2 regions of the Paraliobacillus sp. JSM ZJ581 genome follow, and region 1 is predicted to be linked to the other one. Evidence: a T-box and tRNA genes for the amino acid it is inferred to sense, from the RefSeq annotation. Region 1 holds a T-box; the other holds one or more tRNA genes.
What was found. The T-box of region 1 lies ahead of ileS (isoleucine--tRNA ligase). A T-box ahead of a tRNA ligase gene usually reads a tRNA of that ligase, here a tRNA-Ile.
Positions count from the first base shown of each region.

Region 2: it encodes a tRNA-Ile, which carries the amino acid that the T-box ahead of ileS (isoleucine--tRNA ligase) is inferred to sense. The anticodon was not compared.

Region 1 covers NZ_JBISEP010000001.1:312,193-318,724, forward strand. The annotation lists gene ileS (isoleucine--tRNA ligase) at 1-2,658, opposite strand, end outside; T-box leader at 2,853-3,076, opposite strand; gene ACH6CY_RS01645 (DivIVA domain-containing protein) at 3,143-3,658, opposite strand; gene ACH6CY_RS01650 (YlmH family RNA-binding protein) at 3,741-4,514, opposite strand; gene ACH6CY_RS01655 (YggT family protein) at 4,556-4,822, opposite strand; gene ACH6CY_RS01660 (cell division protein SepF) at 4,828-5,262, opposite strand; gene ACH6CY_RS01665 (YggS family pyridoxal phosphate-dependent enzyme) at 5,275-5,946, opposite strand; gene pgeF (peptidoglycan editing factor PgeF) at 5,970-6,532, opposite strand, start outside.
Region 2 covers NZ_JBISEP010000009.1:78,768-85,299, reverse strand. The annotation lists partial or broken gene ACH6CY_RS07580 (transposase) at 290-911, shown strand; gene ACH6CY_RS07575 (superoxide dismutase) at 1,438-2,049, opposite strand; tRNA gene ACH6CY_RS07570 (tRNA-Phe) at 2,433-2,505, opposite strand; tRNA gene ACH6CY_RS07565 (tRNA-Ser) at 2,530-2,622, opposite strand; tRNA gene ACH6CY_RS07560 (tRNA-Ile) at 2,640-2,713, opposite strand; tRNA gene ACH6CY_RS07555 (tRNA-His) at 2,724-2,799, opposite strand; tRNA gene ACH6CY_RS07550 (tRNA-Met) at 2,832-2,908, opposite strand; tRNA gene ACH6CY_RS07545 (tRNA-Asn) at 2,913-2,987, opposite strand; gene ACH6CY_RS07540 (Na/Pi cotransporter family protein) at 3,177-4,820, opposite strand; gene ACH6CY_RS07535 (NfeD family protein) at 5,075-5,704, opposite strand; gene ACH6CY_RS07530 (hypothetical protein) at 6,272-6,532, opposite strand, start outside.

The DNA.
Region 1 (6,532 bases):
ACGTTCACATTTTTCACCTTCATGCTTTTCAACCTTAACTGTCACATATTCATAAGCTTTTCCGTCAGTTAATTCAGAGGATAACTCCACTTCAGAAACAATAAATAATTGGTGTAAATGTGCAATGTTTTCTAAAAGATTTTTTGTTTGTTCATTATTAGCAACAATTTTTAATTTTGCTTCTAAAGATTTTCCAATGATCTTTTCAACACGTGCTTCTTCTAAAGCTTTTAATACATCATCACGCACATTCATAAATAGATCCCATTTTTCTTGTAGATCCGCTTGGTTAGCAATATCACGAGCTACTGGCATATCAGTTAATTGTGCACTATCTTCTTCTACACCTGGAATAAAGCCCCATGTTTCTTCAGCAGTATGTGTAAGAATTGGTGTTAGTAATTTCACCAAGCTGGTAATCATTTCATAATATACCGTTTGGATGCTTCGACGTCTAACATTATCTTCAGCTTCAATGTACAGTATATCTTTTGCAAAATCTAAATAGAATGCACTTAATTCAATCGAACAGAAATGATGAATGGCGTGATAAACAGTAGAGAAATCATACGCATCATAAGCTTTTGTAACCTTTTTAATTAATTGTTGTAATCGAAGTAGCATATAGCGATCTACTTCTTGCAACTGATTATCCTCTACTACATGGTTCTTCGGGTCAAAATCTGCTAAGTTTCCAAGTAAAAAGCGGAATGTGTTTCTGATTTTACGGTACCCTTCCGAAGTTTGCTTGATTATCTCATCAGAGATTCGTACATCTGCTTGATAGTCTACAGATGCAACCCATAGACGAAGAATATCTGCACCATATTGCTTCATAATCTTAGACGGTACAACTACATTACCGACAGATTTACTCATTTTACGACCTTTACCATCTAAAGCAAATCCATGACTGATTACTGTTTCATATGGCGATTTTCCTGTCACTGCAACTGCAGTTGAAATAGATGAATTAAACCAACCACGGTATTGGTCAGACCCTTCTAAATAAACATCTGCAGGACGACGTAATTCTGACCTTTCTTCTAGTACACCTTGATGCGAGGAACCAGAATCAAACCATACATCCATAATATCCATTTCTTTCGTGAATGTACCGTTAGGACTATGCTCTGATGTGAAACCTTCTGGCAATAAATCTTTTGCATCCCATTCAAACCAAATATTAGAACCATGCTCTCTAAATAATTTAGACACATGTTGAATTGTTTCATCTGTAATGATTGGTGTTCTGTCTTCGCCATAGAATACTGGAATAGGTACACCCCATGTACGTTGACGAGAAATACACCAATCTGCTCGATCACGAACCATATTATACAGGCGTGTTTCGCCCCACTTTGGCAACCAGTTAATTCGGTTGATTTCAGCTAAAATATCTTCTCTAAAGTCTTTAATTGATGCGAACCACTGATTTGTCGCACGGAAAATAGTTGGTTTTTTTGTGCGCCAATCATGTGGATAAGAGTGTGTAATGAAGTTAAGGTGTAGTAATGCACCTAATTCTTCAAGCTTTTGTGTAATCTCTTTATTTGCTGCATCATAAAACAAACCTTCGAATCCTGGTGCTTCGTCTGTAAACACACCTTTTTCATCTACTGGACATAGCACATCCAACCCATATTGCTTAGCGATATTAAAGTCATCTTCCCCGTGTCCTGGTGCAGTATGAACCAGACCGGTACCACTTTCTGTTGTTACATGGTCACCTAAAATAACAAGAGAATCACGATCATATAATGGATGCTTAGCAACTAACTTCTCCGCATCTTTACCTTTAAACGTTTTTACAGTTTCAGGATTTTCCCAAGTTAATACTTCCGCAATCTGATCAATCATATCTTCTGCAACAATATACTTCTGATCAGCTACTTTTACAACTGCATAAGAAAGATCGGGATGAAGCGCAATTGCCAAGTTCGCTGGTATTGTCCATGGTGTCGTCGTCCAAATAATGAACTTCTCATCACCATCTAGTAATGTACCAGGTTCTTTCACATCAAACGCTACATAAATAGAAGCAGAGCGCTTATCTTGATATTCAATTTCAGCTTCTGCAAGCGCTGATTCAGATGAAGGTGACCAGTAAACAGGTTTTAATCCCTTATAAATGTAACCTTTTTTAGCCATTTCACCAAACACTTCAATTTGTGCTGCTTCATATTCTTTATTTAAGGTAATGTACGGATGTTCCCAATCACCACGAACACCCAGTTGCTTAAATTGTGTTCGTTGATTATCTACCTGTTTCAACGCATACTCTTCACATTTAGTTCTAAATTCTGCTGTAGTCATTTTTTTGCGATTTACTTTTTTCTTCGCTAAAGCTTGCTCAATTGGTAGTCCATGTGTATCCCATCCTGGTACATACGGTGCATGGAAACCACTCATTGATTTATATTTTACGATAAAGTCTTTTAAAACTTTATTTAGCGCGTGCCCCATGTGAATGTCACCATTCGCGTAAGGTGGTCCATCATGTAAGACAAATAAAGGTCTTCCTTCTGTACGCTTTTGTACTTGTTGATATAGATTGCTCTCTTCCCATTCTCCTTGCATTTTCGGTTCTTTATTTGGCAAATTCCCTCTCATTGGGAATGCTGTTTTTGGCATTAATAACGTATCTTTATAATCCATTTTGTTTCCTCCTGTTTACTTTTAAAATTAGATTTTTTATGGGTACACTTGCCACTTGCTTTCAAGTATAAACGGTGACGGAATCATCATTTTGCACTTTCGATTACACTTAGATAAAGATAAATCACTCACTTAATCACTGAATCAATGCTATTACTACAATTTTAAAAATAAAAAAAGTCCTCTACATCCCTGTAAGGGACGAGAAGACTCGTGGTACCACCCTTCATAAATGAAGATAGTTATCTACCTTCATCCACTCAGCATCGTAACGTGATGTAGACGTCTCATTTTACTCTAATTTTCAAATAAGAAGCTTCAGGGTGATCTTCAAATAAGAAACTGTATTAGGCTTTCACCAATTCCTAACTCGCTTAAACAGCATTTCTTACTTTACTCTCCCTTTCATTGCTATTCAATATATTAATTCTATTATCACCTTATGTGAATGAATTATATGTAAAAATACGAAAAACGTCAAGGACTAATAATGATTTGTTTTCGACTCTTCTTGATCGAGATATACATCATCCATCTCTGTATCGAGTAATCCATCCCAATCATCGTTTTCAATTAACTCTAACTGAGCTTCAACAAGCATTTTCAAACGCATACGGAATACTTTTGCTTGTTTTTTTAATTCCTCAACTTCAATAGCAATACGGCGAGACTTTTGTAATGCTTCATTGATAATTCGATCAGCATTTTTTTCAGCCTCTTTAATGATCAATTTCGATTCCTTTGTAGCATTTCCTTTCACTTCTTCAGCTGCTTCTTGAGCAATTAAAATCGATTTATTTAATGTTTCTTCGATAGTTGAGAAATGTCCTAATCTTTCTTTCATATCCTCTACTTGCTGTTTTAATTCCTTTTTTTCTCGCATCACTAATTCGTAATCTTTAATTACCTGATCTAAAAATTCATTAACTTCATCTTCGTCGTAACCTCTAAAACCACGTGTAAACTCTTTGTTATGGATATCCAATGGTGTCAATGGCACAATGGCCACCTCCTTATGAAGTGTTGTGTATTTTTCATCGTTATAGTTACATTTCGACATTTATAGAGAAATTCCTGCTTGATTAATTTAAAATATGATATCTAATCATCCATTTACCTTTTTTTGATTGACCTAATAATTCGATTAATCTACTACGCCCTTTCCCTCTAAAAGAAAAGGTATCACCAGATTGAACATGAAAAGCAGGGTTTTCAACTTTTTTAAAATTGACCTTAATTAACCCTCTTGTTATCGCTTGTACTGCTGCTTGTCTAGAAACACGATAAATTTCTTTTATTAATACGTCTAACCGCAAACTACTTACTGCGGCTTGTCGTTCATACCATTGCTCTTTACTTATTATCGCTTGATCAAATGATACGTTAACCCATTGTACTGATGCATTTTTTATCGTTTTTAAATTCAATTCGACAAAAGAAGCAACATCCTCAGCTATTGCAATTTGAATATTATGTTCATCAATGACAATATCTCCTAATTTGCGCCTTGCTAACCCTTGGGATACAAATGCACCTAAAACATCTCGATGTTTTATTGTAACAAATTTATTCGGATAACTAGCTTGTAACAATACAATTGGGAAATCAGATAAGTTAATTGATTGGTAATAAGGAGATAATATCGCTTGTTGTCTTTCCGATTGCTCTCCCCCACCAAAAAATTCAAGAACAAATTGTTCATCATTTCCAATTAGACTCTTTAAAATCTGTTGTTCCCTTGGATCTAAAAAATCACTGTACTTGGTTCTATGTTGTATCTCAACTTGTTCTTTCCACGTTAGCATTTGATCAATAAACGGTTGTTCATCTTTTCTGAAATGTTGGTATATATCCATTTACTCACCTACATCATCTTCACCTATAATACCAATTGTTATTACCAAATAAACCAGCTAAACAACACTCTGACACCATTTGGAATAAGATAAGTCAATACTAAAATAGCTACAATTGGTGAAATATCTAGCATACCAATTGGAGGGATTATTTTACGAAATGGCTCCAAATAAGGTTCGCAAATTTTTGCTAAAAATTCTCCTATTGATGATTCTCTTGCTCCAGGAAACCATGACATAAGTATATAGATGACTAATGCCATACTATATAAGTTAATCAAACTCATAATAATACTATACAAACCCATATAATTTACCACCTTTGTTCAAAATCTTCTTCCTCACTTACTAATTGTGTAATACTTCCAGAAACATCTACATTATCTGGCGTACAAAGAAAAGTATGCGGACCTAATTTTTGCATTTCTCCTGAAACAGCATATACTGTTCCGCCTAAAAAATCAACAATTCGTTTTGCTTGCTGATAATCTACTCTTTGTAAATTGATTACTACTGAGCGTCGATTAACAATATGATCCGCAATTTCTTGTGTCTCATCATAAGACCTAGGTTCACACAGTACTACTTTTGCAGTTGCTTTTACTGATTTCAAACTTACTACATTTTGTGGTTGACGCTTTTCACTACGAGACATACTTTCTATCCCTTCTTGTTCTTCTTCTACGTATTCATACTCATATTCATCTTCAACAGAAAATAACGTTTTTAGTTTATTTTTAAAACTCATTTTTTCACCTCTTTAGCCAACAAGATTTGAGCCAACTCGAATATATGTTGCACCTTCTTCAACAGCGATGGCGTAATCATTGCTCATCCCCATTGATAACTCAGAACAAGGCGCATAGCTTAGATGCAATTTTTGAACGTCATCCCGTAATAATCGTAACTGACGGAACGTGCTTCGTAGTAACGATTCGTCATTAGTTAAAGGTGCCATCGTCATCAAACCAACCACACGAATCTGCGGATAAGCTTGCAATTTTTGAACAAAATCAATCACTTCTGTTGAGGCTAGTCCATGCTTAGATTGCTCTCCGCTTGTGTTTACTTGTATAAAACATGAAATTGGCTGATCGGCCCGTTTATTTATTTCTTTTGCTAAAGATAAACGATCAAGCGAGTGAATAAAATCAACTTCTTTTATTACATGCTTCACTTTCTTTGATTGCAAAGATCCAATAAAATGCCATACAACATTGTTCAATGATAAACGATTAGATTTTTCTTTTAAGCCTTCTAATCTGTTCTCTCCTAAGTGACTAACTCCGGTTTCAACTGCTTCAGCCGCACGTTCTATGCTGACATACTTCGTTACACCGATAATCGTCACTTCTTTCGTATCTCTATTAACTTTCGCACATGCGTCACTTATATTTTTTTGTATCTCTTTTAAGTTAGCTTGCACACTCAATTAACACTACTCCTTCTGTTGGTTCAATTACACCTTTTACCTATATAGCCTAACATTCTACCTGTTTGTCCTTTTTCATAACGATATGAAAAAAATAATGGATCACTATATGTGCAAAGATGTGATTGATATATATTTTCTGGTTGAATACCATGTTCAATCAACATATAATAGTTTAACGATGAAAGATTTAATAAATAATTCATATCACTTACTTTTTTGGTTACTTGTTCACGAAATCTTATAGGAATATGATTGAATACATGATTATTAATTTCATAATTCGTTTGTGAAATTGATGGACCGATACCAACATAGAGCGTATCTATATTCGCTCCATGTGCTTTCAGTTTTTTAATCATATTGACAGCCATCTGTTTTACTGTACCTTTCCATCCTGCATGTGCAATACCTATCCATCCCGTAGATGTATCCCAAAAATAAAGAGGTACACAATCAGCAAACATAGCTACTAATAATATGTTTTTTTCTTTAGTAATTAAACCATCTGTATTTGGAATGGCTGTTGCAACATCTAATGCACCGCTTCCTCTATCCGCTGATGTAACCAGATGAATTTTTGTAC
Region 2 (6,532 bases), on a different contig from region 1:
TAAATAACCACCGTACTTTTACCTTTACTTACATCAAACGCAATTACATGTTTCATCTCGTCTCCTCCAGTTAATTACTCATAGAAGCCTTCACATAACCTTTTCGATTCCATTTTCTTATACACGGTCTCTATGGTAAATTGATTCAAATAAGGGCGTGAAGTGAGCCTGTTTAGGGTGCGGATTCAGTATTGATCCCAAAGTTAGATCGGCCTTTCTTCACTTCTACTATAAAAAAATAGTAGCACAAAACCATGGCCTTGGTTTTGTACTACTAATCTTAGTATGTTTGGGGTCTCTTTTTTCTTCAGGTAATCTAAATAATGGGAAGGCTGCCATCCCATTACTGAAAACTGTTCAAGAACACTTAGGTTTCTTATCCTTGCGTTATCACACGATGGATGCCGGTTATGATTTTGAACCCATTTATGAACAAGTGCATCGGATGGGACACCAGTCTGTGATTGCATACAACAAGCGAAATGAAGGAGAACTTCTAGGGTATGACAAATATTTTGCACCAACCTGTTTTCGTGAGCACTCGTATTGTTATGATAGCTTCGATTCAAAATATGAAGCGTCAAAATACACCAGAACAAAAGAATGTAGTGACTGTCCTTTAGCCAACGAAGGTATCTGTCAAAAGGTTTTTAAAGTAAAAATAACTCAAGACCTTCGAAAACACACTGCGCCAGCTCGTGGTTCGGTGGCTTGGAAAAATATTTTCAACCATCGTACCGCTGTAGAACGTGTCAACCCTATCTCAAGGGATTTTTTCAGCTTAACAATGTTCGATACCGCACTGGAGAACGTGCGAAAGTCCATTTTGATATGGTAACACTTGTTTACAACGTTCCAAACTAGCTACAGAACGTATTAATGCACAATTAAACCAGAAAAAAGCCGCATGATTTCTGTTTTTTAAAATCCAACTTTAAAATTCTGTATCTCTTTGGATTTTTAAAAACAGAAATTATGAAATTGACTCATGTGATAAAATAACCTAGTTTTTCATCTACTGTAACTCACTTTAAGGATAACCACATTAAATATTCTTCACACTTCTAATTGTTGTAATTTACTATCTACAAAAAAGCGTCCAAGATCATACATTATTTTAAACAGAAAAAATGTATGATCAATATTACTATAGGAGGATAGGCACTAGTAAAATACGCGTCCTTTCCAGATACACTGCTTCTAGCTCACATAATCTAAGTCAGTTAGACGTTGCAACTGATCATGGTGGTTTTAGACTAACATCCATTTTTCAGCCGGTTGATTTCCTGCTCGTGCTGTTGCCGTAGAAGTATCACATATCTTAATGACTAAGCTATTTGCTCGATCAAAAAAAAGAACTATCATCCAAAACATATTGGAATGATAGTTCTTTTCTAATTATCGGTTATTAAGCTTTATTTCCACTACTATATAGTATTATTTTGCTGCTTGATATAATTTTTCTACTTCATCCCAATTCACAACATTCCAAAAAGCTGAAATGTAATCAGGACGTCTATTTTGATATTTAAGATAATAAGCATGTTCCCAAACATCAAGGCCTAAAATTGGGGTTTTCCCTTCCATTACTGGGCTATCTTGATTTGGAGTGCTCGTAATTTCAAGCTCACCATCGTTTACTATTAACCATGCCCAACCTGATCCGAAGCGACCAGTTGCAGCTGCAGTGAATTTTTCTTTAAATGCATCAAAATCACCAAATGTTTCACTGATCTTTGTTGCTACTTCACCCGAAGGCTCTCCACCACCATTTGGTGATAATAACGTCCAGAAAAGAGAGTGATTCGCATGTCCACCACCATTATTACGTACTGCTGTTTGAATGGATTCAGGTAAACTATTTAAATCAGCAATTAAAGTGTTTAACGATTTATCCTGTAAATCTGCATGCCCTTCTAATGCCGCATTTAATTTTGTAACATACGTATTATGATGTTTCGTATGGTGAATGTTCATCGTTTCTTTGTCAATATGTGGTTCCAATGCATCATATGCATAAGGTAATTCAGGTAATTCAAATTTTGCCATAATATATTCCTCCTTAATAATTATGTAAGAAAAACGTTCACATAATTTTCGTTTTTCCTTTAGTCTAATGGTAACAAAGGTAGAACTTAGTTGCAATTTATATGCTTAAATCACATTTAGTCCAATTACCATCTGTTGATATATTCCTTTTTTTCATATAATTAAACTTAATTTTAAAACATTTATTATCCATAGTATTTTTTCTTACTTAACATATAGTTCTCATATTAACCTGTATTATGCATGACTAATATAATATTTTAATCAACAATACTCATGCTTTACCACTTTATCACATGTTATACAAGTGCGATATCCTCTTAACCAAGGTATACAATATTTATAACAAAAAAAACAAGCAAATTAATTTGCTTGTTTTTCGATGGCTCGGGACGGAATCGAACCGCCGACACACGGATTTTCAGTCCGTTGCTCTACCGACTGAGCTACCGAGCCGAAAATAACGGTTTTATGTATAAATGGCGGAGGAGGAGGGATTCGAACCCCCGCGAGCCGTGAAGCCCCTGTCGGTTTTCAAGACCGATCCCTTCAGCCGGACTTGGGTACTCCTCCGTATTATAAAAAAATGATGGACCCTGCAGGATTCGAACCTGCGACCGATCGGTTATGAGCCGATAGCTCTAACCAACTGAGCTAAGGGTCCAAGTTATATATGGGGCGACCGGTGGGGATCGAACCCACGTATGCCGGAACCACAATCCGGTGCGTTAACCACTTCGCCACGACCGCCATAAAACATTGCCTTTATTAAATTTTATATATGGTAGCGGCGGAGGGGATCGAACCCCCGACCTCACGGGTATGAACCGTACGCTCTCGCCAGCTGAGCTACACCGCCATAATGGCTCCACAGGTAGGATTCGAACCTACGACCGATCGGTTAACAGCCGATTGCTCTACCACTGAGCTACTGTGGAATAATATGTATTACATCTTAATCTCTTAAGCGACGATATATAATATATCATGTAATTAACAAAACGTCAACAAGTTTTTTTACGAAAAAATTCAGCAACAAAAATAATATAGCATGTCCTACTAAAACATTCAAGCTTTTTTTCAATTTAGGGCTACCTTAGTCTAAAGATAGCCCTAATTTATTTTTCTTATTGTTGTTCTGGAGTCTTACCTTGCAATACTTCTTCTGCTATATTCACTGCGTGATCACCGATTCTCTCTAAATTACTTAAAATATCGACAAATACAATACCAGCTGATCCAGTACATTCACCTTCATTTAGCCGTATAATATGCTTTTTGCGGAATGTACGCTCCATTTGGTCAATCTGGTTTTCTTTATGAGCCACTTCTAATGCTGTTTCTCGGTTCATATCTCCTAATGATTGAATAGCTTGCTTTACAGTAATTGCAGTGAGATCAAACATCTCATTTAAATCAAGTTTTGCTTGCGCTGTTAAGTGAATCTTATTTGATATTTTATATTGAATTAATTCAATAATATTTTCAAAATGATCACCAATACGTTCTACATCTCTAACAGAATCTAATAATGCTGTGTGTTTTGCACTTTCTTGATCTGAGAACGATATCCCTGATAATTGAACAAGATAATTGGTTATTTCTCTATCTAAATTATTTAAAGCACCCTCTATTTGCATCGCCAATTCTGCATGCTTTTGGTTATGTGTATTTAAATACTGACTTGTTTCTACTAAACCTTTATGTGCATATTCTCCCATATGAAGTATTTCTTCTTTTGCTTGGTCTAATGCAACAGAAGGCGACTGTTGAATAAAGATAGGATCTAGATGCTTTGGTTTATATTCAACTAATACATCTTGACCTGGAATTAGTTTTGTCACTAACATAGCAAGACCACCAATGAATGGAAATTGCATTAATGTATTCGTTACATTAAACGTTCCGTGAGCAAATGCGATCGTCATTGGATCATTCAAATTAAATTGTGCTTGTAAAAACATAACAACTTCCGTAAACGGACCTATTAAGATAACAAAGATAGTTGTACCAATCAAGTTAAATATAACATGTGTATAAGCAGCTCTTTTAGCGGCAATACTTGCTCCAATCGAAGCTAATACGGCAGTGATAGTTGTACCAACGTTATCACCAAATAACACTGGTAAGGCAGCTTGGAGCTCAATTGCATCGTTACTAAATAATTCCTGTAAAATACCAATTGTTGCACTAGAACTTTGAACAATAAACGTAAAGATTGTTCCAATAATAACACCTAATATAGAGTTGTCACTCATGCTTATCGTCAAGTCCTGGAAAGCTTGTACTTCACGTAATGGTGACATACCAGAACTCATTAATTCTAACCCAAAAAACAATGCACCAAAACCGAAAATCGTTTGCCCTAAGAAAATAATACGATTGTTTTTAAAGAAGAATATTAGAAAAGCTCCTGTCGCTAAAATTGGTAATGCGTATTGACCAATGTCAATACCAATAATAAACGCAGTAACAGTAGTTCCAATGTTTGCACCCATAATGACACCTATTGATTGGCGTAATGTCATGAATCCAGCATTAACAAGGCCTACTGTTAGTACTGTTGTTCCTGAACTGCTCTGAATCAAAATAGTAACTATTATACCAGCTAATACACCCATAAAAGGATTACTTGTAAAGCGATCTAGAATTTCTCTAAGCTTGTCCCCAGCTGATTTTTGAAGACCTTCCCCCATAGATTTTAAGCCTAATAGAAAAATCCCTAAACCACCAATAAATTCAAACACTAGTGTTTGCACATCAAACTGCATGGATTCTCATCCCTTCATTATCAAATATCTATTTATAAAAACATCTCTTTCATTATTAATGAATTACAATGTAAATGTAAAGTTTTTCGAGCAAAATTTACACTAATTTTACACAACAACATTTATTATTCGACATAAATTTTCTTTAAATGAAAATTCAGGTATTTACTCTTACTTTTTTCGGTAAACAGGAAATTTATATTTGACTTTTCCCAAAATAAAAACATTGCTCCTATTATAGAAGCAATGTTTGATTAAATATTTAGTTGTTCCACTAGTATTTTCGTTCCATCAACCTGTTTCACTGTAATTGGCGTTCCTTTTTCTATCCACTGACCATTTGAAACAGCACTATAATCCTCACCATTAACTCGTATTGTACCTACCGGGCGCATATCGGTTAATGTATCCCCTTTTTCACCAACTAACATTTTATACGATCGATTCATTGTACTGTATCCTTTTTCTTCTGTAAGTTGATCTATTAGAGCTAATTTACCCCACATTTTTCTTTTCTTAAATACTTTTAGAAATGCTAAAGAACTAACACCACCAACAAACACACCACTGACCGCGAAAAGACCCGCAGTCCAATTTGGTGAACTTAATCCTACTGATAATACCATGCAAATCACACCAATTGTCGCCAATGTACCGTCGTTAATTAATTTGCCGTCTATAATTATGAGTAATATTCCAATTAAATAAATAATAAGCATAATCATAAACATGTTTGGTTCTAGATAATTTAAAAAATAAATAGCAATAAAGCCGAAACCTAATATCGCAAAAAAACCACGCATATTAACTAATAACTCACCAATCAAGAATAGGGTTCCTAACCCTACAATTACAAAGCTTATCCAACTAATATCTAAAAACATCACTTTGCATCACTCCTCAGTCGCTTTACTTATATTTACGAATAACAATTAAAAATGTTTCAAGATATATAAATGAGGGATTATAATGAATCGTATTAACAAATTTTTTTTAACTATACTTTTTATATTAGTGATATACAGTATTAAGACTGATTTATTCAACACTCCTCCTCTCAATCATAGCATAAACAATACAGAGAACAACCAAAAAACAAGACATGATACTAATTTCAATATTGTTTCTTACAAAATGAAACAAACAGATACCTTTATTAGTGTAGTGGATCAGCTTAATCCACATTTAAAAAGGTATGATCTTAATACAATTACAAATGATTTCGAGAAGTTAAATCCCAAAACAAAAATTTCTCAACTTCAACCTAACGTACATTACTTATTTCCCGTATATAAATAGTAAAGCTAAACACCTTGCTTGTATTTGCATCGCTCATTTCTTTCTATACCTATTCTCAAGAACAATGCTATGAAATAACCAATAAAAAGAGAGTGGTTTCCAAAAATAAGGAATAACCACTCTCTGTATTTAAGCAACAATTGTTATGCAATTTAAACAATGAAAATAGTGATAATAAATGACAGTACACCGATAATAATCGCAGTATTACCAAGCGTATCTGCACCTTTTCCTTTCGCAATAAAACCAACAATTACAGCACCTACACTAAAAAAAATTGGCAAGATAAACAAAGAAGCTACTGCCATTACAAGCGCAAACCATCCAAGCCCCTTTTGTGCATCAATTACCTTTCTTTCATCGGCTTCAGGGTCAGGTGTTATTGCGTGTTGAGAATAATCAGCTACAAGCTC